Regions from separate parts of the Ensifer sp. KUDG1 genome, predicted to be linked through region 1. Evidence: predicted binding sites of a transcription regulator. Region 1 holds the regulator's gene; each other region holds the start of a gene.
What was found. Region 1 encodes PhoB, which activates phosphate uptake and scavenging genes when phosphate is short. Its sites were predicted from a motif close to TGTCATNNANCTGTCAT; they were not measured.
Positions count from the first base shown of each region.

Region 1 (9,688 bases):
GGACCAGCAGGTCACCTGGATGAACGAGCTGGCCAGCGCCGGCATCCTGAAGAAGAGCTTCAACACCGGCATCTTCACCTTCGGTGCCTCCAGCCGTCCTGAAGCGGCAGGCGTCGGCGTCGCTGCCCTCGGCTCGCTCTACATGATGTTGATCGTGCTGGTTCTGTCGCTTCCCATCGGCGTCGCCGCCTCGATCTACCTCGAGGAGTTTGCGCCGAAGAACCGGCTGACCGACCTGATCGAGGTCAACATCAACAACCTCGCGGCCGTTCCGTCGATCGTCTACGGTCTCCTGGGCCTTGCCGTCTTCATCAACTTCGCCGGCATGCCGCGTTCGGCAGCCGTCGTCGGCGGCTTCGTGCTGACGCTGATGACGCTTCCGACCATCATCATCGCCACCCGTGCAGCATTGAAGGCGGTCCCGCCGTCGATCCGCTCGGCGGCCCTCGGGCTCGGCGCGTCGAAGATGCAGACCATCTTCCACCACGTGCTGCCGCTCGCCATGCCTGGCATCCTCACCGGCACCATCATCGGTCTTGCCCATGCGCTTGGCGAAACCGCGCCGCTGCTCCTGATCGGCATGGTCGCCTTCGTCGTCGATTTTCCCGGTTCGCCGATGGAGCCGTCGACTGCGCTGCCGGTGCAGATCTACATGTGGGCCAACGAGGCGGAACGCGCCTTCGTCGAGCGCACCTCTGGCGCAATCATCATTCTTCTCATCTTCCTGGTCGTCATGAACCTTGGAGCCATTCTGTTGCGACGTCGCTTTGAGCGCCGCTGGTAGTGAGGTAATTACTATGAACATCATGTCAGAAGCAGCAGTCGAGAAGGCCCTGGATCAGAAAATGAACACCGTGCCCTACAAGATGATCGGCAAGGATGTGTCGGTCTATTACGGCGAGAAGCGCGCGCTTTTCGACGTCAACCTCAACATCCGCGAGAACACGGTCACGGCGCTGATCGGTCCTTCGGGTTGCGGCAAGTCGACCTTCCTGCGCACGCTGAACCGCATGAACGACACGATCGAGAACTGCCGCGTCACCGGCAAGATCACGCTCGACGAAGACGACATCTACGACCCGACGATCGACGTCGTCGAACTGCGCGCCCGCGTCGGCATGGTCTTCCAGAAGCCGAACCCGTTCCCGAAGTCGATCTACGACAACGTCGCCTACGGTCCGCGCATCCACGGACTTGCCCGCACCAAGGCCGACTTTGACGAAGTGGTCGAGACCAGCCTGCAGAAGGCCGGTCTGTGGAACGAAGTAAAGGACCGCCTGCAGGAGCCGGGTACTGGCCTTTCCGGTGGTCAGCAGCAGCGCCTCTGCATCGCCCGTGCCGTCGCCGTCAGCCCGGAAGTCATCCTGATGGACGAGCCCTGCTCTGCGCTCGACCCGATTGCGACCGCCAAGGTCGAGGAACTCATCCACGAACTGCGCACGAACTTCACGATTGTCATCGTGACCCACTCGATGCAGCAGGCCGCCCGCGTTTCGCAGCGCACCGCCATGTTCCACCTCGGCAATCTCGTCGAGGAGAACGACACCGACAAGATGTTCACCAATCCGGATGACCAGCGCACCCAGGATTACATCATGGGCCGCTTCGGCTGAGGCCGCATAAGGCTGCAACAGTAACTGCAAAGCGCCCGTAAGGATCGACGATCATGTCCATGCATATCATGTCCGCCTATGACGAAGAACTGAAGTACCTGACGCGCCGCATCTCGGAGATGGGCGGTCTCGCCGAGCAGATGGTCGCTGAATCCGTTCGCGCGCTGGTCAATTCCGACCTCGCTCTCGCGCAGAAGGTGATCTCGGACGACACCGTTCTCGACGACGCCGAGCGCCAGATCGGCGAGAAGGCGATCGTCACCATCGCCAAGCGCCAGCCGGTCGCCGCCGACCTGCGCGAGATCATGGGTTCGATCCGCATCGCCTCCGATCTGGAGCGCGTCGGCGATCTCGGCAAGAACACCGCCAAGCGCGTGATCGCGGTCGCCGGATCCGGTATTCCGCGCAAGCTCGCCCGCGGCCTGGAGCACCTGGCGGAGCTCGCTCTGGTCCAGCTCAAGGAAGTGCTCGACGTCTACGCCTCGCGCTCGCCGGAGAAGGCCAACAGCATCCGCGAGCGCGACGAGGAGATCGATGCGATCTACACCTCGCTGTTCCGCGAACTGCTGACCTACATGATGGAAGATCCGCGCAACATCACGCCCTGCACGCATCTTCTGTTCTGCGCCAAGAACATCGAGCGCATCGGCGACCACGCGACCAACATCGCCGAGACGATCTATTACATGGCGACGGGTGCCCAGCCGGAAGGCGAGCGCCCGAAGGATGACACCACGTCGACGCTGGGCTCGGTCAACGACTGAGCGCCGAGCGCGCCGTAAGCATGCATGCCCTTTGAAATCTGATCCGGTCGCGGCTTCGGTCGCGGCCCCGAATTCCTGTATCTGAAGCACGCGGTTTTCGCCCCGCCTTTGAAATCGGCGGACGTGCTCCAGATTTAGAGTGTCTGAGCGCCGGCCGGGCCGATGAGCCCAAGGGTCGCCCGCGGTAAGGAGACGTTACCTGATGTTGCCAAAAATCGCCGTAGTCGAAGACGAAGAGGCGCTGAGCGTTCTGCTGCGTTACAATCTGGAAGCCGAGGGCTTCGACGTCGACACGATCCTCAGGGGCGACGAGGCGGAGATCCGGCTTCAGGAGCGGCTGCCCGACCTGCTCATCCTCGACTGGATGCTGCCCGGTGTTTCCGGCATCGAGCTTTGCCGCCGGCTGCGCCAGCGCCCGGAGACGGAGCGCCTGCCGATCATCATGCTGACGGCGCGCGGCGAGGAAAGCGAGCGCGTCCGGGGTTTGGCGACCGGCGCCGACGACTATGTGGTCAAGCCATTCTCCACGCCGGAGCTGATGGCGCGCGTCAAGGCGATGCTGCGCCGGGCAAAGCCCGAGGTCCTGTCGACGCTGCTTCGCTGCGGCGACATCGAGCTCGACCGCGAGACCCATCGCGTTCACCGCCGCAGCCGCGAAGTGCGCCTCGGCCCGACCGAGTTCCGTCTTCTGGAGTTCCTGATGTCCTCGCCGGGCCGCGTCTTCTCGCGCTCGCAGCTTCTGGATGGCGTCTGGGGCCATGACATCTATGTCGACGAACGCACCGTCGACGTGCATGTCGGTCGCCTGCGCAAGGCTCTGAATTTCTCGAACATGCCCGACGTCATCCGCACCGTTCGCGGCGCCGGCTATTCGCTCGAAAGCTGACAGATCCGGAAGTCTCCAACAAAAAAAGGGGCCGATCGGCCCCTTTTTTATTGATGCTGTCCGGCTTCTTAGCGGGCCCTGCGGCGCTCGCCCGACGGCTGGTAGGCCAGCCGCGCATGGAAGGTGCAGTAAGGCGACGATTCCGGGGAATCGTTGCCGCAGAAGTGAAACTCTTCCTTCAGCGGGTCGCCGATCGGCCACTTGCAGGTGCGCTCGGTGAGCTGGGTCAGCTCGAGGCGGCGCGACATCGGCACGACAACGTCGGTCCGGGTGCTGAAATCCTGCTCGGCAACGAGATCGACTTCGATTTCTTCCTTGAGAACGACAGCGCCGGCCGTGCGTGCAACCGGGCGGGCCGAAACGCGCGAAGCGTAGTTCGGCGCACGCGGTGCCGAGGTCGGGCGCTTCGGACGGGCCGCCGTCGTGGTGCTACCGCCGGCCTTGGCGCGACCTGGCAGGCTCAGGCGGTGAACCTTGCCGATGACAGCGTTACGGCTGACGCCGCCGAGCTGTGCCGCGATCTGGCTCGCGCTCAGGCCCTCGGACCAAAGCTTCTTCAGTTTCTCCACCCGCTCGTCAGTCCAGTTCATTTCTGCACTCTCCGTTCTCAGCGTTGGGGATGGCAGAATCCCTCACCGCACCCCGGCTGAACCCCGGGGTTGCAAACGCGATAACTCTTTTGGTGACTAGGTCCGCCGCATGCGTCTAGTAATTGAATGTTAACGTACTGACCGCTGGACTCTGTGGCAAGAGTCCCGGGAATCAGGCCGAATCGATTTCGTAGTTTTCCCCAACTTGCTCGGCCGGCGTTGCATTTTTGCAAGCCCTCCCGGACGATTTTTCTGCTGCCAGGAATCGACCCTTCATGTTGCGCTGCAAGGCTTGGTTTTGTTGACATTGCAGCGCGAAATGGGAATAGTGCCTGCGCCGCCGAAAGGCGGCATTTTTGATTTTTATCGGCCCGCGTGAGGCGCGGGATCGATGTCGATCTGGAGTGAAGGAGAGCCTCGCATGACTGCAACAACGCCGCTTTACGATACCTACATGCGCGCGCCGTTGCGTTTCGAGCGAGGAGAGGGCGCCTGGCTGATCGCTGAAGACGGGACGCGTTATCTCGATTTCGGCGCCGGTGTTGCCGTGAATTCGCTTGGCCACGCGCATCCCCACCTCGTCGAAGCGCTGAAGGCGCAGGCCGACAAGGTTTGGCACCTGTCCAACCTCTATGAGATTGCGGGCCAGGAAAGCCTCGGTCGCCGGCTGACCGCAGTCACCTTTGCCGACAAGGTGTTCTTCACCAATTCCGGCGCAGAGGCGCTGGAATGCGCCATCAAGACGGCACGGCGTTACCACTTCTCCAAGGGTCACCCGGAGAAATTCCACGTCATCACCTTCGAGGGGGCTTTCCACGGCCGCACGATCGCGACGATCGCCGCCGGCGGTCAGCAGAAATACATCGAAGGTTTCGGTCCGAAAGCGCCGGGCTTCTACCAGGTCCCGTTCGGCGACATCGCTGCCGTCAAGAATGCGATCACCGAGGAAACCGCAGCGATCCTGATCGAGCCGATCCAGGGCGAGGGCGGTATCCGCCCGGCGACCAAGGAGTTCATGCAGGAACTGCGCGCGCTTTGCGACGAGTTCGGCCTGCTCCTGATCCTGGACGAGGTTCAGACCGGCGTCGGCCGTACCGGCAAGCTGTTTGCCTATGAATGGGCCGACATCCGCCCGGATATCATGGCGGTCGCCAAGGGCATCGGCGGGGGCTTCCCGTTCGGCGCGTGCCTGGCGACCGAGGAAGCCGCATCTGGCATGGTGGCGGGCACGCACGGCTCCACCTATGGCGGCAATCCGCTGGCCATGGCCGTCGGCAATGCCGTGCTCGACGTCGTTCTGGCCGACGGGTTCCTCACGCATGTGCGCGATGTCGCGCTGGTCTTCCGCCAGGGTCTTGCGTCGCTCAAGGACCGTTTCCCTGATGTCATCGAGGAGATCCGAGGCGACGGTCTGATGCTGGGCATCAAGGTGAAGGGCCCTTCGGCCGATCTGCTGAAGGAAATTCGCGCGGAGAAGCTTCTGGCTGTGCCGGCCGGCGAAAACGTACTGCGTTTGCTGCCGCCGCTGACGATCACGGCCGAGGAGGCCCGCGAGGGCCTGGCACGTATCGAACGCGCCGCCGAGGCGGTTCGCAAGGCAAGCGGCAACGCCGCGGCCTGAAGGTAGCGACCCAAGGCCGACTATGGCGCTAGAATGACCTTCGTGCGAGCACGTATATGGCGTGCCGCACCGGGGATCGATTTTTCAGACAGGAACCGAGTACGATGGCAGGCACCAGACATTTTCTCGATCTTTCGGCCATGACGGCCGCCGACCTCCGGACGATCATCGACGATGCGCGCGTCCGAAAGGCGGCGACCAAGGCCGGAACCGCCGAGAAGCCGCTCGCCGGCAAGATGCTGGCGATGATCTTCGAAAAGCCCTCCACCCGCACCCGCGTTTCCTTCGATGTCGGCATGCGCCAGCTCGGCGGCGAAACCCTGTTTCTGTCGGGCACCGAAATGCAGCTCGGCCGCGCCGAGACGATTGGCGACACGGCCAAGGTCCTGTCGCGTTACGTCGACGCCATCATGATCCGCACCACCGACCACCGCCGTCTTCTGGAGCTGGCCGAACATGCGACGGTCCCCGTCATCAACGGCCTGACCGACGATACCCACCCGTGCCAGATCATGGCCGATATTCTCACCTTCGAGGAGCATCGCGGCCCGGTGAAGGGCAAGACGATTGCCTGGACCGGCGACGGCAACAACGTTCTGCATTCGCTGATCGAAGGTTCCGCCCGTTTCGGCTATCGCATGAACATGGCCGTGCCGCTCGGCTCCGAGCCGCAGGACAAGTTCCTGAATTGGGCGCGCAACAATGGCGGCGAGGTCCTCTTGTGTCATGATGCCGAGCAGGCCGTCGCCGACGCTAATTGCGTCGTGACCGACACGTGGATTTCGATGAACCAGGAACATCGCGCCCGCGGCCACAACGTCTTCCAGCCCTACCAGGTCAACGAGGCGCTGATGAAGCGTGCGGCCTCCGATGCGCTGTTCATGCACTGCCTGCCGGCGCACCGCGGCGAAGAGGTGACCGACGATGTGATCGACGGCCCGCAGTCCGTGGTCTTCGACGAGGCGGAAAACCGGCTGCACGCACAGAAGTCGGTCATTGCCTGGTGCATGGGGCTCGTCTGAGCCGGCTGCCCGGTCGCGCGCGACGGCGGCGAAGAGGCTTCAGTGCGCTCCGCCGAGCGTGCGCCGTATAGGGGCGTGTGCACCGCACTTGACATTGTCCACGTGCGACACGATTTAGGCGGCATACGGGCGCTCCTGAAAGTAGTGAGCGCGCAACCGTCGAGGTGGTGCGTTGCTATGGCGGCGGCACATACCTGGTGGACAATCCGTTTATCGCGGGATCAACTGAGACAGCGAGCACGTTGCGCGGGGATAGCAATATCTCTGGTGCAGCTTGGTGGCTGAAGGCAAGGAGCAAGACATGACCGACATGACGCCAGGGCTTGGTGAGTTCGACTTTGCCGGTGACGATCACGTCGTGCCTTTCCAGGTGGAAGGCCTCGACGTGCGCGGCCGCGCCGTGCAGCTCGGCCCGATGCTGGACGCAATCCTCGAGCGCCACAACTATCCGCTTCCGGTTGCGCGCCTGGTTGCTGAAACCGTCGTGCTCACTGTGTTGCTCGGGACCTCGCTGAAGTTCGAAGGCAAGCTGATCGTCCAGACCCAGGGCGATGGCCCCGTCGATCTGGTGGTCGCCGATTTCTCGACGCCGGATCGCGTGCGCGCCTATGCCCGCTACGATCAGGAAGCACTTGCGGCTGCCGAAAAGGACGGCCGGACCCTTTCGCACGAGTTGCTCGGAAAGGGCGTGCTCGCCTTCACCATCGACCAGGGCGCCCATACCCAGCGTTACCAGGGTATCGTTGCGCTCGACGGAGCGACGCTGGAAGAAATCGCCGGCGTCTATTTCCGTCAGTCGGAGCAGATCCCGACCAAGGTGCGCCTGGGCGTGGCCGAGCTTCTCGATCGCGACGAAAACGGCAAGCCGCGGCATCGCTGGCGCGCCGGCGGCATGGTCGCGCAGTTCCTGCCCGAAGCACCGGAGCGCATGCGCCAGCCCGACCTCTCGGGCGGCGACGGCGATGACGGCGAAAGCGCGTTCGAGGACGACGATCTCTGGGCTGAAGCCAAGGTGATGGTCGAAACGATCGACATGGACGAGTTGACCGATCCGATGGTCGGAACCGAGCGGCTGCTCTATCGCCTGTTCCACGAGCGCGGCGTCCGCGTCTATGAACCGCAGGCGGTCTATGACCGTTGCAGCTGCTCGCGCGAAAAGCTTCAGTCGGTGTTGTCGAACCTGAGCACGGACGACCTCGAAAGCACCATCGACGATGGCGAAGTCAAGGTTACCTGCGAGTTCTGCTCGACGACCTATCGCTTCGAAGCTAGCGAGGTGCGCCCGCAGTAGCGGGCGCCTCCGGTCGACTGGCCGCGAGTTAGAGCGACGTCAGTGAAGGACAGGCTGTTCCGGATTGGCTTCAGTTCAGGGTGCGCACGAGCCCGGGTGAATCGAGCGAGAAGGCGGGGATGGCCACGTTGAACGTCTCTCCGCCTTCCGATTCCATGCTGTAGTGACCGAACATCACGCCCGAGGGCGTATCCAGCGGGCATCCGGACGAATACTCATAGGTATCGCCGGGATTGAGCAGCGGCTGCTCGCCGATGACGCCCGGACCGCTGACCTCGTCGACTTGCCCATTCTCATCGGTAATGTGCCAGTAGCGCGTCATCAACCGCACGGTCGCGTCCGAGTGGTTTGAGATGACGATGCGATAGCCCCAGACATAACGGCCGTCATCGGGATCCGACTGTTCTTCGAGATAGTACGGCTCCACCGTAACTTCTATGTCGCGGGTCAAAGCGCGATACATGGGCATCACCTTGCTTCAGGTCTTTCAGGGTATTCTACAGCAAGATGGTTTCGTCAAGAATAACGGCAAGATTGTGCGATCCCACGATGGGACAGATGGTCGTGCTGACGGGATCGCGCGGGTGAAACCGGCTTGGCGCCCTGGCGCTGGGCCGCCGGAAACCATCTTGTGACGGCCGGCAAGGGCGTCGGCCGCCGTTGGTCACGGCGGCCGCGTCTTCGTAAATCAGGCCTTCACCGCCTTCAGCGCGCGGGCGAAATCTTCCACCACGTCGTCGCTGTCCTCGATACCAGCCGAGAAGCGCACGGTGCCGGCTGACATGCCGAGCTCCGTACGGGCCTCGTCGGTCAGGTTCTTGTGCGTGGTCGTGGCCGGATGGGTGATCAGGCTCTTGCTGTCGCCGAGGTTGTTGGAGATGCGCACGATCTCCAGCGCATTCTGCAGCGCGAAGGCAGCGTCCTTGCCGCCCTTCAGCTCGAAGGCGACGAGCGTCGAGCCGCCGGTCATCTGCTTGGCGATGATGTCGGCCTGCGGGTGGTCCTTGCGGCCGGGATAGATGACCTTGGCGACCTGCGGTTGTTCCGCCAGGAAGTCTGCGACGCGGCGGGCTGTTTCCGTCTGCTGACGCACGCGCAGTGGCAGCGTCTCGATGCCCTTCAGCAGCGTCCAGGCGTTGAACGGCGACATCGCCGGGCCGGTGTGGCGGAAGTAGTCGTGCAGGTGCTCGTTGATCCATTCCTTGTCGGAAAGCACCACGCCGCCGAGGCAACGGCCCTGGCCGTCGATATGCTTGGTGGCGGAATAGACGACGATATGGGCGCCCAGTTCGAGCGGCTTCTGGAAGAGCGGCGTCGCAAAGACGTTGTCGACGACGACCTTGGCGCCGATCTGGTTGGCGAGCTTGGCGACGCCGGCAATGTCGATGACTTCAAGCGTCGGGTTGGTCGGGCTTTCGAGGAAGAAGACTTTGGTGTTCTTCTGGATCGCCTTTTCCCAGTTGGCGAGATCGCGCCCGTCAACCAGCGTGCACTCGATGCCGTATTTCGGCGCCAGCGTCTCGACCACCCAACGGCAGGAGCCGAAGAGCGCGCGGGCGGCGACGATATGATCGCCGGCCTTCAGCTGGCAGAGGATGGCGGCGGTGACCGCGGCCATGCCCGATGCGGTGGCGCGCGCGTCTTCAGCGCCTTCCAGCATGCACATGCGCTTTTCGAACATGTCGTTGGTCGGGCTGCCGTAGCGGGCGTAGATGAAACCTTCGGTCTCGCCCTTGAAGCGCGCCTCGGCGGCTTCAGAGGTCTCGTAGACGAAGCCCTGGGTGAGGAAGATCGCTTCGGAGGTCTCGCCGTGCTGGGAGCGGGTCGTGCCGCCATGGACCAGTTGCGTTGCGGGGCGCCAGTTTTTGCTCATGTGACGATCACTTTCAAAAACAAAAAAA
Region 1 is NZ_JBNDIG010000001.1:463,224-472,911, forward strand. Features, by position in the region: gene pstA (phosphate ABC transporter permease PstA) at 1-784, shown strand, start outside; gene pstB (phosphate ABC transporter ATP-binding protein PstB) at 798-1,613, shown strand; gene phoU (phosphate signaling complex protein PhoU) at 1,664-2,377, shown strand; gene phoB (phosphate regulon transcriptional regulator PhoB) at 2,580-3,263, shown strand; gene M2267_RS02365 (GcrA family cell cycle regulator) at 3,332-3,853, opposite strand; gene M2267_RS02370 (aspartate aminotransferase family protein) at 4,275-5,474, shown strand; gene argF (ornithine carbamoyltransferase) at 5,579-6,496, shown strand; gene M2267_RS02380 (Hsp33 family molecular chaperone) at 6,798-7,787, shown strand; gene apaG (Co2+/Mg2+ efflux protein ApaG) at 7,858-8,250, opposite strand; gene M2267_RS02390 (O-succinylhomoserine sulfhydrylase) at 8,476-9,660, opposite strand.

Region 2 (9,688 bases), on a different contig from region 1:
GATCGGCGAGCGCGGCCCCAAGGCTGGTATCGGCAGGGCGATCGCCCACACCAACTTCAAGCTGACCTGGACGCGAAAATACGAAGAGCAGGGCGGCGCCTGCGTGCTGACGGTGGCAAAACCGAAGCTGATCATCACCTACACCCTGCCGAAACCGGCAAAGCCGCTGCCTTCAGGCACGCGCGAAAACTGGGACGTCTTCATCGACGGCGTACGCAAGCACGAGCTCGTACATGGTGACTTCATCAAGGAGATGGTGCACGCGATCGAGCAGGCAACGTTGGGGCTGACCGTTCCCGACGATCCGAAATGCCGCAAGATCAGGACAGTCATGACCGAGCGTCTGGGTGCGCTCTCGCAGGCGCAACGCCAGCGCAGCCGCGATTTCGACCAGGTGGAACTGACGGATGGCGGCAACATTCACCAGTTGATCCTGAGGCTGGTGAACGGGCCGTAACCGCCGCGTTCTCAGTTCGAAAAGGCGCCGAACCTCTGCCCGGCGCCGTATCACTCAGGCGTAACGCACCAAAAATTCCTCGGCCGTCAACTCGCGGAAGTCGTCGAGTGCGCGGCGCAGGCGCTGGTGGTCCCAATCCCACCAGGAAAGCGCGTCCATGCGCTCGCCGACGCCTTCGTTGAAACGGTCGCGGATGAGCTTCGCCGGGACGCCGCCGACGATGGTGTAGGGCGCGACGTCCTTCGAGACCACCGCACCGGCACCAATGACGGCGCCGTTGCCGACGGTGACGCCCGGCAGAATTGTGGCGCCGTGGCCGATCCAGACGTCATGGCCGATCGTCACCCGGTTCGACCGCCGCCAGGCGAAGAGGTCGTGGTCGAGTTCGGTATCATCCCAGTAGTTCGGTGCGCGATAGGTGAAGTGGTGCAGTGTCGCGCGCCAGGTCGGGTGGTTGGTGGCGTTGATGCGCACGGCAGCGGCAATGTTGACGAACTTGCCGATCGTCGCGCACCAGATAGAGCCGTCCTGCATGATGTAGGAGTAGTCGCCGAACTCGACCTCGTCGAGCCGCGAGCGCTCCTGCACTTCGGTATAGCGGCCGAGCGTCGAATTGTTGACGCTCGCCGTCGGGTGGATGAAGGGCTCGAGCCCGAGCTTCTGGCTCATGCGGCAGCCTTTCTGGGCGAGAAGGCCGAAACGTCGAGGATGCGGTCGGCAACCGCGTCGCGCACTTCTTCGTCGTGGAAGATGCCGATCAGGGCCGTGCCCTTGGCCTTTTTCTCGGCGATCAGCTCGACCACGACCGCCCGGTTCTTCGCATCGAGCGAAGCGGTCGGCTCATCGAGCAGAAGGATCTTGTGGTCGGTGATGAAGCCGCGGGCGATGTTGACGCGCTGCTGCTCGCCGCCGGAGAAGGTTGCCGGCGGCAGGCTCCAGAGTTCGCGCGGCAGGTTCAGCTTGTTCAGCAGTTCGGCCGCATGGGTGCGGGCCTCTTCGAGCGGCATGCCACGAGCCTGCAGCGGCTCGGCGACGATGTCGAGCGAGGAGACGCGCGGCACGACGCGCAGGAACTGGCTGACATAGCCGAGCGTGGTGCGCCGGACTTCAAGCACGGTGCGCGGCTCGGCGGTTGCGAGGTTCACCAGCTTGCCGTCGTGATCCATCAGGATCTGGCCTTCGTCGACGCCATAATTGCCGTAGAGCATTTTCAGGATCGAGCTCTTGCCGACGCCGGAGGGGCCGCCGAGAACGACGCATTCGCCCGCCTTCACCGAGAAGGAGACGTTGGCGACGACCGGCCGGCGGATGCCGTCGCGCAGGTGCATGGTGAAGCTTTTTGCAACTTCGGAAACAACAAGGGGCGTAGCCATGATCAGACCTGCAAAATCGAGGAGACGAGAAGCTGGGTGTAGGGCTCGCGCGGATCGTCGAGCACGCGGTCGGTCAGCCCCTGTTCGATGACGGCGCCATCCTTCATCACCATCATGCGGTGCGAGAGGAGACGGGCGACGGCGAGGTCGTGGGTGACGATGATGGCGGCAAGGCCGAGGTCATGCACGAGACCACGCACCAGATCGAGCAGGCGTGCCTGAACCGAAACGTCGAGGCCGCCGGTCGGCTCATCCATGAAGACGAGGCGAGGGGAGGTGACGAGGTTTCGGGCGATCTGTAGGCGCTGGCGCATGCCGCCCGAGAAGGCGCGCGGCTGGTCGTCGATGCGGTCGATGCCGATTTCAACCCGTTCCAGCCAGTCGCTGGCGGTGGCGCGGATATTGCCGTAGTGGCGATCGCCGACGGCCATCAACCGCTCGCCGACATTGGCGCCGGCAGACACGGTCATGCGCAGGCCGTCGGCCGGGTTCTGGTGCACGAAGCCCCAGTCGGTACGCATCAGGAAGCGGCGCTCGGCTTCGCCCATGCGGGCGAGGTCACGGTACTGACCGTCGCGCATGTGGTACTCGACGATGCCGGAGGTCGGCATCAGACGGGTCGAGAGGCACGACAGAAGTGTCGTCTTGCCCGAGCCGGATTCGCCGACGATGGCGAGCACTTCGCCCGCATAGAGCTCGAAGGAAACGTTGCGGCAGCCGATGCGGCTTCCGTAGAACTTCGAGACGTCGTTCACTTTCAGAAGCGGGAGCGTACTCATTCTGCGGCTTCCTTTCGGGCAAGCATGTGACCTGCATGGCCGCAGGCGCGGCGGTCTTCGCAATGATCGGTGTCGGAGCAGACGAACATGCGTCCGCCCTTGTCGTCGAGGATCACCTCGTCGAGATAGACGTCCTCTGCGCCGCAGAGCGCGCAGGGCTTGTCGAACGTTTGGATCTCGAAGGGATGGTCGTCGAAATCGAGGCTGACGACTTCGGTATAGGGCGGCACGGCATAGATCCGCTTTTCGCGGCCAGCGCCGAAGAGCTGGAGGGCTTCCGACATGTGCATCTTCGGATTGTCGAACTTCGGCGTCGGCGACGGGTCCATCACGTAGCGACCCTCGACCTTGACCGGATAGGCGTAGGTCGTCGCGATATGGCCGTTGCGGGCAATGTCCTCGTAGAGCTTCACATGCATCAGCCCGTATTCCTCGAGTGCATGCATCTTGCGCGTCTCGGTCTCGCGCGGCTCAAGGAAGCGCAAGGGTTCCGGAATCGGCACCTGGTAGACGAGTGTCTGACCCTCGGAGAGCTTCTCCTCCGGGATGCGGTGGCGCGTCTGGATGATCGTCGCCTCTTTCGTCCGGGTGGTGACGGCAACGTCGGCGACCTTCTGGAAGAAGGCGCGGATCGAGACGGCATTGGTGGTGTCGTCGGCGCCCTGGTCGATGACCTTCAGCACGTCCTGCGGTCCGAGGATCGAGGCGGTCACCTGGACGCCGCCGGTGCCCCAGCCATAGGGCATCGGCATTTCGCGGGAGGCGAAGGGCACTTGATAGCCGGGAATAGCGATCGCCTTCAGGATCGCGCGACGGATCATCCGCTTCGTCTGTTCGTCCAGATAGGCGAAATTATAGGTAGCAAGGTCGTTCATCGCCGATTACCCTTGAGTGTGTCGACCGCTGATGGGGTCAGGATTTGAGCGAGATTTTCGTTTGGGTGGTTGGAATCTTCGTGGTGTGTTCCGCGGTCGCAGGCCTGTTCGGCATTGCCCGCCGGGAGGCGCGAGAACCGGACAGCCGAGCGCACAACAACGACGGCGGGGGCCACGCCGGTGGCGTCCATGCCGGTGATGGCAGCGATTGCGGCGGCGGGGACGGTGGCGGCGACTGAGCCGTTAAGACTGGAGAAAAATCCGATCATTCGGCCGCCTCCCGCTGTTCCTTCGACGCCTCGCCCGAATTCGCGGCGTCGTAGTCGCGGCGCATACGGCGGACGAGGTCGAGTTCGGCCTGGAAGTCGACATAGTGCGGCAACTTCAGGTGCTCGACGAAGCCCGTCGCCTGGACGTTGTCGGCGTGCGAGATGACGAATTCCTGGTCCTGGGCGGGGGCGACGATGTCCTCATTGAATTCGTCGGTCCGCAGTGCCCGGTCGACCAGCGACATCGACATCGCCTTGCGTTCGCTCTGGCCGAAGACGAGGCCATAACCGCGGGTGAACTGCGGCGGCTGCTTGGCAGAGCCCATAAACTGGTTGACCATCTGGCATTCGGTGACGCGGATCGAGCCGAGCGAGACGGCAAAGCCGAGTTCCGGCAGGTCGAGCTCGACCTCCACTTCGCCGATGCGGACTTCGCCGACGAAGGGATGGGTGCGGCCGTAGCCACGCTGGGTGGAATAGGCGAGCGCCAGCAGGAAGCCTTCGTCACCGCGGGCGAGCGCCTGCAGGCGGAGGTCCCGGGCCATCGGAAACTCCATCGGCTCGCGGGTGAGGTCACCCATGACGTGGCCTTCGGGCATCTGGCCGTCACCCTCGATCAGGCCTTCGCCGTCGAGAATGTCGGAAACGCGCATCACGTGTTCGCCGGGCTCCTTGACCGCCGGTTCTTCGACAGCCTCGTCAGCGATGAGCGACGGGTCGAGCAGGCGGTGGGTGTAGTCAAAGGTCGGGCCCAGCAGCTGACCGCCCGGCAGATCCTTGTAGGTCGCCGAAACGCGGCGCTCAACCTTCATGTTGGCGGTATCGACTGGCTCGGAATAGCCGAAGCGCGGCAGCGTCGTGCGGTATGCGCGCAGGATGAAGATCGCTTCGATCATATCGCCGCGCGCCTGGCGCACGGCAAGCGCTGCGAGCGTGCGGTCGTAGAGCGAGGCTTCCGCCATCACCCGATCGACGGCAAGGCCGAGTTGCTCGACCACCTGGTCGATGGTGATAGAGGGAAGATTGCGGTCGCCGCGGCGGCGATCGGCGAGAAGGCGGTGGGCATTGGCAATGGCGGCTTCCCCGCCCTTGACGGCTACATACATGGCTCACGCCTCCTTGAGCGAAAGACGGGTGGTGCGCGGCAGGCAGACGAGCTTGTCGCCGGCCGTCAGCACGAGATCGACGCCGCGCGGAAAAATCGCGCGATTGGCCGTCCAGAATTCAAGGAAGACGTCCGGCAGCCCCTTCACCGCAACGTCCGTTACGTCCTTGATACCGGGGCCCTTGGCGGTCAGCACCGGCCCGCCGGTCAGCGCCTCGACTTCGATGACGAGCGTCGTCGAGCGGTCCGGATATTCCTGCGTGCCGAGCGAGAACTGGTCGAAACCGGGGAAGGCTGCGCCCTTTTCGATGAAGGCAAAGCGCGCGTCGGTCTTGCTGGTGGTAAGTGGAGCACCCGTGTGGAAGGCGATCCACTGCGGAACGGCCGATTTGGAAAGCGCCGGCGTCAGCCAGACGGGGGTGTCATGGTCGCACAAGGTCAGCGCCACGGCGCCGGCGGCCGCAGCGAGCGGAACGGGGGGCGTGCTGGTCGCGCCAAGGCGCTTGATCGTGCCCGGACGTGCAAAGCCATCCATCAGGTCACGGAAGACGGACTGGGCTGCAAAGACCGGATCGGCAAAGGCGCCGGCATAAATCTGCGATTGGCTGGCCATCAGTCGTCTCCCCGGACCATGGTGAAAAAGTCGACGCGGGTGGCCGCGGTCTCCTCCGCCTTTCGGCGTTCTTCCTGGGCAAGCCGGTCGGCCACGCGGCCAAGCAGGGCCTCGACGCCCACCCTGTCGCCATCACGTTGGGCAAGGGCGTCAAAGATGGCCGCGAGCCGCGCGCGCTGCCGGTCCGTGCCGAGCAACTGCCCGTGGCCGATCTCGCCAGTCGAAAGGCGGATTGTGGCACGCGAAACGGTGGCTTCTCCGAGATTGAAGGCGTCGCCGCCGCCACCGATTCGGCCGCGCACCATGACAAGGCCGGTTTCAGGACCGCGGACCGGATGAACGTCCGGCTTGTCGGCAAGCGCTTCCCAGGCGGCGTTGAGCTCGTCGAGGGTTGCGCGGGCGAGCAGCCCCATGGCCTTCTTGCGCGCCGGATCCGGCGGGCTTTCCTGTTTCAGCTTCGCATCCATAATCTTCACCTCAAATGTCTATTGATCTAGACAACTATACATCTTATACTTTTTCATAACGTCCGCAAATGACAGGCTTGTGACATGCCAATGCGAAAAGATACGGCGATGCGAAAAGTGGTGGAGCGCCAGACCGGCGTCGCCCTCTGGCGGCAGATCGCCGACCGGATCCGCCTGGCAATCAGCAATGGCGATTATGATGCGACCGGCATGGTGCCGCCGGAAACGGTGCTTGCCGGTGAGTTCGGCGTCAACCGGCACACGGTCAGAAGCGCTCTGGCGGCGCTCGCCGAAGAGGGTCTGGTGCGCGCCGTCCAGGGGCGCGGCACGATGATCGAGCGCAAGGAACGGGTGAGTTACCCGATCTCGAAGCGCACGCGCTTCTCGCAAGGTCTCGGGCACCAGGTGAAGGAGATCGGCACGCGGCTGCTCGGCCATGCCGAACTGCCGGCGACCGGAGAGGTCGCAAAGGCGCTTGCTATTGCCCTCGGAGAGCCGGTGATCGAGCTCAGGACCGTCAGCAGTGGCGACGGGCGGCCGCTGTCGGTGTCGTCGAGCTACTATCCGGCGCATCGCTTTCCGCGCATGGCCGAGGAATTCGAACGGCTGCACTCCGTCACCAAGGCCTTTGCAGCCCAAGGCCTGGATGATTACGTACGCGCCTCGACGGAGATCGTCGCCCGGCATGCCGACGCCGAGGAGCTTTCGATGCTGAAGCTCTCGCCCGGCGCAATCGTGCTCGAAGCCCAGTCGATCAACGCCGATCTCGACGGCAAACCGATCGAGTATTCCCGTAGCCGTTTTGCCGCTGACCGGATGAAGCTGCGGATCGAGACGTGAGGTCTCTAAACCGACCTCTGCTGGTCGCGGTCCCGTCTCATCCAACCAGAAGCGTTCCGTTCCCCGTCAGGAAATAAGGCAAGGGCCGCATTTCCGACGCGTTTTTGCCGCATGACCGGAGCCTGCATCAGGAACCGCGCATTCGGGACTTCTCTTGGGGGAGAATGGCAATGGCGACGTGGCGACCCGATCCTTCCTTCTATCCATCACCGCGCATGGCGGCCAAGGCTCCAAAGGAGACGCTCGCCTATGTGGCGGCGTTCGATCCGGAGCGAAGGCGGCCGGATGCAATCGCCGTCGTCGACGTCGATCCGACGTCCTCGAGTTATTCGCAGATCGTCGGGCAGGTCGAGATGCCGAATGTCGGCGACGAGTTGCATCATTTCGGCTGGAACGCCTGCTCTTCGTGCCTGTGCCCCAACGCGCCGCATCCGCATGTCGAGCGCCGCTACCTGGTGGTGCCGGGCCTGCGCTCCTCGCGTCTGCACATCATCGACACCAAGCCGGATCCGCGCAATCCGAAGATCGTGCGGGTGATCGAGCCCGCCGAAATCGCCGAGAAGGCGAACTATTCGCGGCTGCACACCACCCATTGCGGGCCTGAGGGCATCTACGTCAACGCGCTTGCCGATCGCGACGGCAAGGCGCCCGGCGGCATCTTCCTGCTCGACCATCAGAGCTTCGACGTTCTTGGCCAATGGGAAATGGACCGTGGGCCGCAGAAGCTCGCCTATGATTTCTGGTGGCATCTCGGCCACGACACGATGATAACAAGCGAATGGGGCACGCCCGATACGTTCGAGAACGGGTTGGTTCCCGAGGTGCTGCTTGGTTCGAAGTACGGCCGGCGCTTGCATTTCTGGGACCTGCACAAGCGCAAGCACGTGCAGGAGATCGATTTTGGCGAGGAACACCAGCTCGTCTTCGAACTGCGCCCGGCGCACGACCCGACCAAGGCCTATGGTTTCGTTGGCTGCGTCATCAGCCTCAAGGATCTCTCGGCGTCGATCTGGACCTGGTATCGCGACGGCGACAAATGGGCGGTCAAAAAGGTGATCGAGATCCCGGCAGAACCGGCCGATCCGGATCTGCTGCCGCCGGTGCTGAAAGGCTTCAGTGCGGTCGCGCCGCTCGTCACCGACATCGATCTCTCGATGGACGACCGGTTCCTTTACGTTTCCTGCTGGGGCACCGGCGACATGATCCAGTACGACGTCTCCGACCCCTTCGCACCGAAGGAAACGGGGCGGGTCAGGATCGGTGGCATCGTTTCGCGTGCCAGCCATCCGAAGGCGAAAAACGGCGCGCTGAACGGCGGGCCGCAGATGGTCGAGATCAGCCGCGACGGCAAGCGGGTCTATTTCACCAACTCGCTCTATGGCGCCATCGACCCGCAGTTCTATCCCGAAGGCATCGACGGTTGGATGGTCAAGCTCGATGTCGCCGATAGTGGCGGAATAGCCTTCGACGAGAAGTTCTTTGTCGACTGGCCGAAGGGCCATCGTCCGCATCAGGTTCGCCTCGAAGGTGGCGACTGCTCGTCCGATTCCTATTGTTATCCGTGAGGAGGAGGGCGCAGTGCAGCCCGGTCACGAGGAATGACGGCGGTCTGGCCATGGCTCTCGCTCGCCGGCCTCGGCGCCTTTCACGGCCTCAATCCTGCGATGGGCTGGTTGTTCGCCGTGGCACTCGGGCTTCATCGCCAGAGCAGCCGGGTCGTCTGGCTGTCCCTGGCACCCATTGCGGTCGGTCACGCGATCTCGGTCGCGACCGTGCTGGCGGTGTTCGCAGCATTCGGCTCGGTGCTCGATCCGAACACCTTCAGGATCGCTGCGGCGGTGCTCATTCTCGGCGCCGCCGGCTACACCGCCATCTATGGCCATCGCCATCGCGTCCGGATCGGGATGCGGGCTGGCATGGCGGGACTTGCGCTCTGGTCCTTCCTGATGGCGACGAGCCACGGGGCCGGCCTCATGCTGGTGCCGGCGGTGCTCAGCCTCTGTCTTGCAGGTCACGCAGGCGACCTGGCGATGGCAAGTTCGCTGCCGATCTCGCTCGCGGCCGTCGCGGTGCATAGCATCGCGATGTTGACGGTGACCGCCGCGCTGGCGCTTGCCGTCTTCTCCTGGTTCGATCTTGCGGTCCTGCGTTCGGCCTGGATCAATTTCGATCGTCTTTGGTCGCTCGCACTCGGGGCAACCGGCGTCGTTCTTCTCATCCAATGAAGCGCAAGGCAGCCGCCTACTGACGCTGCGATTTCACATAGCCGATATAGCCACGGACATCGGCGGCGGGCTCGGCATAGGCAGGTCCGAGCGTTCGTTCGATGTTCGCCATGTAGGTCTTTGCCCAGTCCGGCAGCTCATAGTCGATCGCGGCCAGGAACTCGAGCGTTGCGGCGAGCCGGATATCGGCGATCGAAGGCTTGGCACTCCCGATGAACGGCTTGTCCCCGATGTAGAACGTGCGGAATACCTCGAGCGGTTCGGCAAGGGCTGCAACCGCCGCCTGACGGGCGATCTCCTTCGTCTCCGCATCGGCATCGCTGCAGCCGACTTCGCCCGCGTAAAGCGGAAAGTTCAGCGCCGGATAGGTTGCGCGGGCGAGATAGGGATAGAACGTGCCGATTAGATAGAACATGGCGCTGTCGATCATCGCGCGTGCCTCTGGTTCCCTCGGGTAGAAGTCATCCAACCCATGTTTGTTGCAGAGGTACTGCATGATCGCGCAGCTTTCCCAAAGCGCGCCCTTGGGCAGGTCCGCCGTCTCGATCATCGGTGTCAGGTGCGAGGGCGCTCGGGCCAGATATTCGGGCGTGCGCGTCTGGCCGTAGACGTCGTTTTCGCTGAAATCGAGATTGGCTGCCCTGAGAAACACGCGCGCCGTCATGTTGTTGACGCTGGGCTTGAT
Region 2 is NZ_JBNDIG010000016.1:17,028-26,715, reverse strand. Features, by position in the region: gene M2267_RS28660 (DUF922 domain-containing Zn-dependent protease) at 1-457, shown strand, start outside; gene M2267_RS28655 (DapH/DapD/GlmU-related protein) at 512-1,126, opposite strand; gene phnL (phosphonate C-P lyase system protein PhnL) at 1,123-1,830, opposite strand; gene phnK (phosphonate C-P lyase system protein PhnK) at 1,833-2,609, opposite strand; gene M2267_RS28640 (alpha-D-ribose 1-methylphosphonate 5-phosphate C-P-lyase PhnJ) at 2,606-3,484, opposite strand; gene M2267_RS28635 (hypothetical protein) at 3,481-3,753, opposite strand; gene M2267_RS28630 (carbon-phosphorus lyase complex subunit PhnI) at 3,750-4,859, opposite strand; gene phnH (phosphonate C-P lyase system protein PhnH) at 4,863-5,471, opposite strand; gene phnG (phosphonate C-P lyase system protein PhnG) at 5,471-5,938, opposite strand; gene phnF (phosphonate metabolism transcriptional regulator PhnF) at 6,047-6,778, shown strand; gene M2267_RS28610 (selenium-binding family protein) at 6,949-8,343, shown strand; gene M2267_RS28605 (hypothetical protein) at 8,377-9,003, shown strand; gene M2267_RS28600 (glutathione S-transferase family protein) at 9,020-9,688, opposite strand, start outside.
Region 2: the regulator PhoB is predicted to act here: its motif matches at 6,007-6,023, upstream of phnF (phosphonate metabolism transcriptional regulator PhnF).

Region 3 (9,688 bases), on a different contig from region 1:
GCGCTGGCGCGTGGCCGTCGCGGCCGGCCTGTCGGTGACGATGCAGACGGCAAGTTCGAGGATGTGATCGCTGGTCATGAGGATGCTCCCTGTGAGTTGTCGCTTGATTTAACACAGGGCAACTGACAGCCTTATGGCCATTGCCGACGGCGGCGTGCTTGTGGACAAGCCAGGCGCGCGGTAGCCCTTTGATACGTCAACGACGCCTTGCCGTTGGGAGGCCAGACATGAGACCCGCCGACCGGCTGTTTCGCATCATTCAGCTCCTGCGCGCGAGCGGCCGGGTGATGACGGCGCGCGAGATCGCCGAGAAGATGGAGGTCGCCCAGCGCACCATCTATCGCGACATGGAGCACCTGATCGCCTCAGGCGCGCCGATCGACGGCGAGCGCGGCGTCGGCTATCTCCTGCGCGGCGCGTTCGATGCGCCGCCGCTTGCCTTTACCTTCGAGCAGCTGGAAGCGCTCGCCTTCGGCGCGCGGGCGGTGCAGATGCTCGGCGACGGCAGGCTCGCCCAGGCGGCGCGCGAGGCGATGGAGAAGATTGCCCATGGCCTGCCGCCCGAACATCGGCAGCGGCTGACGGCAGCACCGCTTCGCGCCTTCCGCTCGTCGCTCCAGCCAGAACCGCCGGCGCTGCTCGGCGAGATCCGCCTGGCGATCGCCGGGCGTCGCAAGCTTCGCCTGGCCTATGACAGCCTCAAGGACGAACATTCCGAGCGCATCATCTGGCCGCTGGGCTTGAGCGTCTTCGGGCACTTCTGGCTGCTGACGGGCTGGTGCGAACTGAGGTCGGATTTCCGCGATTTCCGGGTCGACAGGATCAGCGCGCTTCACGTCCAGCGCGAACGCTACGAGGTGATGCCGGAGCGCAGCTTCGAAGCCTATATCGCGCGGATGTGACCGGTGCATGCGGCGAAACAATCAGCATCGTCGCTACCTTCCGATGGAACCGGATCGCCGCTCGTTCGTTTCCTTTACAGGGTCTTCATGACCCTTCGCGATCCACACCTTTCACTGGGAGACAATCGTGCAGAACCGGACTTGGATACTGGCCGCGGATGGTAACACCGCGCGCATCGTCAAGGGCGTGAACCTGTTGAAGGAAGAGCGCCAGCGGCCGGAGGAGGAGACCTTTCACACCGAACCGAAGCGCGTTCAGGACATCATGGCCGACAAGCCGGGCCGCTCGCATTCGTCCGTCGGACACGGCCGCTCGGCCATGGAATACAAGAGCGATCCTGTTCGCGAGGAGCAGCAGCGCTTTGTTGCTGATGTGGCCGGAAGGCTCGAAAGCTATGCCGCCAACCAGGCCTTCGACAGCCTGGTGATCTGTGCGGCACCCCGGACGCTTGGCGATCTCCGCAAGCAGCTTTCCGCCCATGTCCGCGAGCGGACAGTCGCCGAGATCGACCGCAATTGCGTGGCTGCAACCACCGAGCAACTGATCGCAACGGCACGGGCCGCAGTGTTCCCTTAAGGCTTGGCCGCAGCCGGGCTTCGTAGCGCTTTCCGGTATATCCAGGGCGTCCCGTCAGAAATCGGTCGGGACGCCGCCTTCCGCCTTGCGCTTGGCGACGAAGGCGTCGAGTTCCTCCTCGATCGCGGGATCGAGCGGCGGGCGCTCATAGTCGTTGAGCTTCTGTTTGAAGATCCGGTTGGCATGGTCGTAGGTCGTCGGCCGCCCGGCTTCGGTCCAGGTCTCGAAGTTGCGCCAGTCCGACAGGATCGGCGAATAGAAGGCGGTCTCGTAGCGCTGCAGCGTGTGCAGCGTGCCGAAGTAATGACCGCCGGGGCCGACGTCGCGCACGGCATCGAGGCCAAGGGCATCCTCGCTGACATCGAGCGGGGTCAGATATTCCGCCACCATCTGCAACATGTCGACATCGAGGATGAACTTCTCGAACGAGGCCGTAAGCCCCCCCTCGGTCCAGCCGGCGGCGTGCATGACGAAGTTGCCGCCCCCTTGCGTCAGCGCCCAGAGCGACATGGCGGATTCGTAAGCCGCTTGAGCGTCCAGCGTATTGGCGGCGTTGGTGTTCGAGGTGCGGTAGGGGATGTTGTAGCGGCGGGCGAGCTGGCCGCCGGCGACCACCGCCTTCATGTATTCCGGCGTGCCGAAGGCGGGTGCGCCCGTCTTCATGTCGACATTGGAGGTGAAGCCGCCATACATGACCGGCGCGCCGCGCCTAACCATCTGGGTAAAGGCGATGCCGCAGAGCGCCTCGGCGTTCTGCTGCACCAGTGCACCGGCGATCGTCACCGGCGCCATGGCGCCGGCGAGCGTAAAGGGCGTGACCACGACCACCTGGTTGCGCGAGGACATCTCGATGATGCCCTGCAGCATCGGCCCGTCGAGCCGGAGCGGCGAGGAGGTGTTGATGATGGTGAAGAGCGAGGGCTCGCGTTCCATCTGCTCCATCGAGATGCCGCGGCCGATGCGGGCGATCTCGATGCCGTCGGTGTTGCGCTGCTGGCCGAGCGAATAGACGTGGAACACCTTGTCGGTAAGTTTCACCATGTCGGAGAGGCAATCGAGGTGGCGCACCGAGGCATGGATGTCGACCGGCTCGACCGGATAGCCGCCGGTCGTGTGGACGATGTCATAGGATTGCGCGAGCTTCACCAGCTTGCGGTAATCCTCCTGGTTGCCGGTGCGCCGGCCGCCGTCCCGGTCGGCGACGAAGGGCGCGCTGGCGATCTGGGCGAAGACGAGATTGTTGCCGCCGATGGCGACATTGCGGGCCGGGTTGCGGGCATGCATGGTGAAGGTTGGCGGTACCGAGGCGATCATGTCCATGATCAGCCCGCGGTCGAAGCGCACCCTGTCGGTGCCGGGTGTCACGTCGGCGCCGGCCGCCTTCATCCGCTCGCGCGCCTCCGGCAGGATGACGTCCATGCCGATCTCTTCGAGGATCGTCAGCGACGCCTCATGCACCGATTCAAGCGCATCATCCGAAAGGACGGTGGATTTCGCCAGCGTATTGACAAGATTGAGATATTTTCCGCCGGGGGATCTGCGCACACGCTCGGCACTGCGCCCGCCCGGGCGGCGTCGGCGCTCCAGCGGCGTCGAGGCTGCGTCGCCGGTTGCCGCATCGGGAAACTGATCGTCGTTCATGAAAGACCCACCGTGTTGCCGATGGGGAGTGTGTCGCAGATTCGAAGCGGCGATGGCCCGCCATTTGCGACAGTTCAGTTCTCTTGTGGAGTAAATCGCTTACCCTGACGCATTTCTGCAGCCGGATGGCGCAACCGCTCAAGACAGGCCGCAATCGCGACGAGCGCTAGGCTCGGTCGCCCCGCAGCATCTCGCGCTTGCCGGCAAACCCCTTGCGTTTTTCGACGGCAAAGCCCGCGGCCTGCAAATTGCGGCGGACGAAACCGGCGGCGGCATAGGTGGCGAAACTGCCGCCGGGCGTGGTCTTTTCGAAGACCAGCCGCATCAGCTCCTCCGACCACATGTCGGGATTGCGCGACGGCGCAAAGCCATCGAGATACCAGGCGTCGAACGGTTGTTCCGCGCGTGCGACGCCCTCGAGTGCCGGACCGCAGACGACCGTGAGGCTGACGCCGTCGCCGAAGTCGAGCCGGACGTCGCCATCGGGCTCGGCCGGCCAGCGCGAGGCCAGCGCCTGGCGCTCCGTGTCGATCTCCGGCCAATGGCTAAGCGCGCGCGAAATCTCTTCTGCCGCCATCGGGAAACGCTCGAAGGACACGAACTGCAGCCCGTCGCCGGCGGCAGCGGTCATCTTCCACTGACGCCAGGTTTCGCAGAAATTGAGGCCGGTGCCGAAGCCGAGTTCGCCGATGCGGAAGGTGCCTGCACCGACCCAGCGATCGGGCAGGCCGTTGCCCGATAGGAAGACGTGGCCGCACTCCAGCCGCCCGTCGGTGCGGCAATAAAAGTGATCGCCAAACTCCCGGGAATAGGGCATATCGCCCTCGTGCCAATCAAGGTTCTGGTGCGCCGGGGGCTCGATCGGGTCTGCGGATCCTGTCATGGCCAAGGCGATAATCCGCCGGCCGGAGAAGGTCAATCGATGAGCGAGCTTTTGGTCGTCGGCGGCGGCATCATGGGGCTGTCGGCCGCGCTTGGCGCCGCGCGCAGGGGCATGACCGTGCGGCTCGTCGAGCAGCAGGCGATCGGCGCTGGCGCCAGCGGTGGCCTTTTGGGCGCGCTCATGCCGCATATGCCCGATCGCTGGAACGACAAGAAGCAGTTCCAGTTCGACGCACTCGTGGCGATCGAAGAAGAGATCGCGGCGCTCGAGGCGGAGACGGGGGTTTCGACCGGCTATCGGCGGACGGGCCGCTTGATCCCGCTCGCCAAGCCTCACCTGCGCGACATCGCCCTTCGGCACGAGCAGGATGCACTGAGCCACTGGCGGGCGGCCGACAGGCAGTTCCACTGGCACGTGAAGGACGAGGGGCCTGAGGGCTGGCCAGGCGCCGAGGCAGCAGCGCACGGCATGGTCTTCGATACGCTCGCCGCGCGCGTCTCGCCGCGTCGCATGCTTGCGGCCCTCCGCACGGCGCTCCTGCGGGCACCGAACGCCCATGTGGACGAACGCCGGGGCGTGCGCCGGATCGAGCCGGCACACGGTTGGGCCGAACTCGACGACGGCACCCGGATCGGTTTCGAGCACTGTATCATCGCCGCCGGTGTCGGCAGTTTTCAATTGATCGACGACGTGTCAGCGCCGCTGGCGGAAACGAGCGGCACGGCGGTCAAGGGCCAGGCGGCACTGCTGCGGGCGGAGATCGACCCGGCGCTTCCGGTGATCTTCGCCGATGGCGTCTATATCATCGCGCATGACGACGGACATGTGGCGGTCGGCAGCACCAGCGAAAACAGTTTTGTCGATCCCCTGTCGACGGACGCGCAGCTCGATGAACTGCTTCGGCGCGCCGTGGCGCTTGCGCCGCGCCTGGCAGAGGCCGAGGTAGTGGAGCGATGGGCGGGGTTGCGTCCGAAGGCGACGGGGCGCGAGCCGATGGTCGGCCGGCATCCGGACCATTCGAACGTCTCGGTCCTGACCGGCGGCTTCAAGGTGAGCTTCGGCATTGCGCATCGACTGGCGCGTTTCGTCATGGACGAGATCGCCGGTTCTCCAACGATCGGTATTCCCGATTCCTTCTTCTGCCGGAATCACATAGCCGCACTTCGCGACAAAAGCCTTTAGCCCCGGACATGCGAAAGGCCCCGCCGGCGGCGGGACCCGAAAGATCGAAAGTCAGGCATTACATCCAGTAGGGCGGCACGCCGTAGTAGTCATAGACACGGCGGCCGTTTTCCGCGTTCCAGTCGTACTCGTCGGTGCCGTGATATTTCGGCGCGTTTTCGACCTGATCGCGAGTCACATCAGTGCGATAGCCGCCGAGCTTCTCGTCATAGGTCAGCTTTGCCCAGGGTAGCGGATAGTGGTCTTCGCCGAGGCCGAGAAAGCCGCCAAAGCCAAGCACCGCATAGGCGACGCGCCCGCTGCGCTTCTCGATGATCACGCGCTCGATCGAGCCGATGTGTTTGTCGTCGGGGCCGTAGACCCTCGTGCCTTCAACCTTGTCGCTCGCGATCAGGTCGTGGGTCTCCTTGATCCGGGCGTCCTGAAGGTTCGCATTGTGATAGGTCACGTTTCGTCTCCATCCTTGTTTTCCTACCATTGGGGAACGAGCGATCGGCCGGATGGTTCCGAAAAACCAACGGCGACGTTCGGGCCGGCGCTGCGCTCATCCCCGGTCGACTTCGTCAATCTGTCACGCAAATCACCTAAGACGCGGCCATTGGACAAGTCGGGGTGAGGGCGGAAAACCGCATGCTTTTGCTCATCCCGCGCTGAGGGATACCCGGAGCCAGCCGATGCGCTATGCCATTTGTTTTACGCCGCCGATGGCCGACACGCTTTCCGCGACCGCAGCAAGCTGGCTGGGACGCAACGTCTATTCCGGCGATCCTACGGAATTGCCGTCGGTCGCGGGCTTGAGCGCCGCCGATGTCGCCTATCACACGGCGGTACCCCGCCGCTTCGGCTTTCACGCGGTGATGATGTCGCCGTTCCGCCTGCATCCGGACATGACGGAATCGAAGCTTCTGAAGGCGCTGATGCATTTTGCCGGCGCCCAGACCCCGTTCGAAATCGATCGCCTGGAGGTTGCTCGTATCGGTAGATGCTTCGGGCTGATGCCGCAGGTGCCGAGTACGGCCATGCATCTGCTTGCGGCCAACGTCGTCCAGGAGTTCGACGCCTTCCGCGCGCCGCTCAGCGAAGACGAGATCGAGCGTTCCGATCCGGACCGGCTGACCGCGCCGCAGTTTTCCAACCTGTACCGTTGGGGCGATCCGCATGTGATGGACGAGTACCGCTTCCACATGATGCTGACCGGCCCGCTTGCGCCCGACGCGATGCGCCGGGTCGAGGCACCACTGCGCGACCTCTTCGAGCCCTGCCTATCAAAACCGCTTTCGATCGGCAGCCTTGCGCTGTTTGTCGAGCAGGAGACGGGCGCACCCATGCGGGTGCATTCGCAGCACCCGCTCGGCAAGATCTCGACGAACACGCGCGCCGAGCGGGCAAAGCGCGCCGCCGCCGATCCGTCGCTGGCGCCGCAAGGCGCAGTTCGGCCGCTGCCGCTGATCGTCGCCGCGCTGATGGCGCAGCGCTAAGCGGAAACGCACGCGGGCTGATCTGCAAACAGCAGCGCTTTCGGATAGGGCAGGCCGAGGGGCGGCATGTCCGAGAGCGCGAAGTAGCGCAGCGACTTCGTTTCGCCGTCGCTGATCGGCTGCTGGGAACCGACGATCCGGCATCGATAGAGGGTAACCACATATTCGACGCGGTTGCCGTTCGGGTAGGTGTAGCGAAACGCTTCTCCGCCGAAGACGCCCAGTATCCGCTCGACCGAGACCGGATAGCCGGTTTCCTCCATGACCTCGCGAAGGATCGCGTCGACAGGCGTTTCGCCCGGCTCGATGGCGCCGGCCGGCAGGCTCCAGCCTTCGCCGCTTGCTTTTTCCTGCAACAGGATCCGGCCATCGGGATCGAGAATGGAGGCCGCCACCGACGGGCAGAGAAGCAGGCCGGAACCGACTTTTTCGCGAAGCGCTTGAATGTAGGATTTCATCTCGATGCGGGCCGTTGTCCTTGCCGATCCATTCAACGCCGTTTCCGAAAATCTCTCAACCTCGGCCTGAACGGAATTTTTCTGGTGATTTCCGTCAGGGCCACGGTGCTGCCGCTGCCCCGCTTCCCGTCATTTCGGTATCGACAATCCGGTCGGCGGTGATACCGTTCCTAAAAATTCGAAGGGTGATTTGATGTCTGAGACTAAGTATCCGCGCGACCTCGTTGGCTACGGCCGCAATCCGCCGAAGGCAAACTGGCCGGGCGATGCGCGCATCGCCGTGCAGTTCGTGCTGAACTACGAAGAGGGCGGTGAAAGCTGCATTCTCGATGGTGACCCGGCGTCCGAATGCCTGCTGTCGGAAATCGTCGGCGCACAGCCCTGGGCTGGCCAGCGCAACCTCAACATGGAATCGATCTACGAATATGGCGCCCGTTCCGGCTTCTGGCGGCTGTGGCGCATGTTCACCAGCCGCAACGTGCCGCTGACCGTCTATGGCGTGACGCAGGCCATGGCGCGCAATCCGGAAGCGGTTGAGGCGATGAAGGAAGCCGGCTGGGAAATCGCCAGCCACGGTCTGCGCTGGCTCGAATACAAGGACGTGCCGGAAGAGGTCGAGCGCGAGCATATCCGCGAGGTCGTCCGCCTGCACACGGAACTCACCGGCGAGCGCCCGCTCGGTATCTACCAGGGCAAGCCTTCGGCCAATACGCTGAAGCTGGTGCTGGAGGAAGGCGGCTTCCTCTACTCCTGCGACAGCTATGCCGACGAGCTACCCTACTGGGTGCCGGGTCTTTCGCCCGACAAGCCGCACCTGATCATCCCCTATACGCTCGACGCCAACGACATGCGCTTTGCGACGCCACAAGGCTTCAACAGCGGCGACCAGTTCTTCAGCTACCTCAAGGACACCTTCGACGTGCTCTACGAGGAAGGCCGCCAGGGCGACGCCAAGATGATGAACATCGGGCTTCACTGCCGGCTCGTAGGCCGCCCGGGCCGCGCCGCCGCTCTTGCCCGCTTCATCGACTACGTGATGTCGCACGACAAGGTCTGGGTGCCGCGTCGCATCGACATCGCCAACCACTGGTACCAGCACCACAAGCCGGAAGGGGCGCTCTGATGACCGACCGTGATGCCTTTGTTGCCCGTTTCGGTGGCGTGTTCGAGCACTCGCCCTGGGTTGCCGAACGCGCCTACGACCGAGCCGCGGCGACGGGGCTGACGGCGGGCACGGTGCACTCGGCGCTCTGCCAGGCCTTTCGCACGGCGCTGCCGCGCGAGAAGATGCAGGTGCTGCGCGCGCACCCCGATCTTGCCGGCAAGCTGGCGATCGCCGGCAAGCTGACGGCGGACTCGACGGCGGAACAGGCATCCGCTGGCCTCGACCGGTTGACGCCAGAGGAGCATCAGCGCTTCACCGGGCTCAACGACGTCTACACGAAGAAATTCGGCTTCCCCTTCATCATCGCGGTGAAGGGGCTCACCAAGGCGCAAATTCTTGCCTCCTTCGAAAGCCGCATTGACAATTCGCCCGAAGAGGAATTTGAAACCGCTTGCGCACAGGTCGAGAAAATCGCCCGCCTGCGCCTGCAGTCGATGCTTCCTGGAGACGAAAATGCCTGACAAAACCGTTCGATGCCTGTCCCCGCTCATGAGGAGGGCCCTCGAACTGGACCGGACATCCGCAAGCGCCAAGTCTTCTTGCGAGGTCTCCGCATAATGTCGCGTCTGCTTACGATCGAACCGCTGACACGCGACGCCTTCGCCCCGTTCGGAACCGTCATCGAAGCCGATCCGGCAACGATGCGCTACATCAACGGCGGCAATACCGAACGCTTCCACGGGTTGGCGCGCGCCGATGTCGTCGGCGAGGGCGCCAACGTCATCATCAACATTTTTCGCGGCCAACCGCGTGCTTTCCCCTATTCGGTGACGATGATGGAACGGCACCCGCTTGGCAGCCAGAGCTTTTCGCCGCTCGACGACCGTCCCTGGCTCGTCGTCGTAGCGGACGACGAAGACGGGCGCCCGGGCACGCCACGCGTTTTCCAGGCGAACGGCCGGCAGGGCGTCAACTACGGCCGTAATGTCTGGCATCACCCGCTGATGTCCATCGGCGCCGTCAGCGATTTCCTCATCGTCGACCGCGAAGGGCCGGGCAACAATCTCGAGGAGTTCTTCTATGAGGAACCCTTCGTCATAGAGAGCGCGATCTAGCAGGACGTGCGCGGCTTCTGACAGCATCCCGCGCCAATGTGTGAGAAGAGAGAAGCCATGAGCAGCACCGGCCGCCTGACCACCCATGTTCTCGATACCGCTCTCGGCAAACCGGCCGAGGGCCTGCGCATCGACCTCTACTGGCTGGAGGGTGAAGAGCGGCAGCTGATCCGCACCGTACACACCAACAGCGACGGCCGCGTCGACGGGCCGATGGTTGAAGGCATCGGCTTCATGGCTGGCAATTACGAGCTGGTGTTCCATGCCGGCGACTATTTGCGCCGGTCAGGCGTGACACTGCCGGAGCCGGCCTTCCTCGACCGCATCCCCTTGCGCTTCGGCATCGC
Region 3 is NZ_JBNDIG010000007.1:141,634-151,321, reverse strand. Features, by position in the region: gene M2267_RS18615 (hypothetical protein) at 1-78, opposite strand, end outside; gene M2267_RS18610 (helix-turn-helix transcriptional regulator) at 228-902, shown strand; gene M2267_RS18605 (host attachment protein) at 1,030-1,479, shown strand; gene M2267_RS18600 (trimethylamine methyltransferase family protein) at 1,534-3,120, opposite strand; gene mnmD (tRNA (5-methylaminomethyl-2-thiouridine)(34)-methyltransferase MnmD) at 3,287-4,003, opposite strand; gene M2267_RS18590 (NAD(P)/FAD-dependent oxidoreductase) at 4,043-5,185, shown strand; gene M2267_RS18585 (PRC-barrel domain-containing protein) at 5,244-5,633, opposite strand; gene M2267_RS18580 (DUF1045 domain-containing protein) at 5,860-6,663, shown strand; gene M2267_RS18575 (NUDIX domain-containing protein) at 6,660-7,157, opposite strand; gene puuE (allantoinase PuuE) at 7,315-8,244, shown strand; gene uraD (2-oxo-4-hydroxy-4-carboxy-5-ureidoimidazoline decarboxylase) at 8,244-8,747, shown strand; gene M2267_RS18560 (ureidoglycolate lyase) at 8,844-9,341, shown strand; gene uraH (hydroxyisourate hydrolase) at 9,399-9,688, shown strand, end outside.
Region 3: the regulator PhoB is predicted to act here: its motif matches at 5,744-5,760, upstream of M2267_RS18580 (DUF1045 domain-containing protein).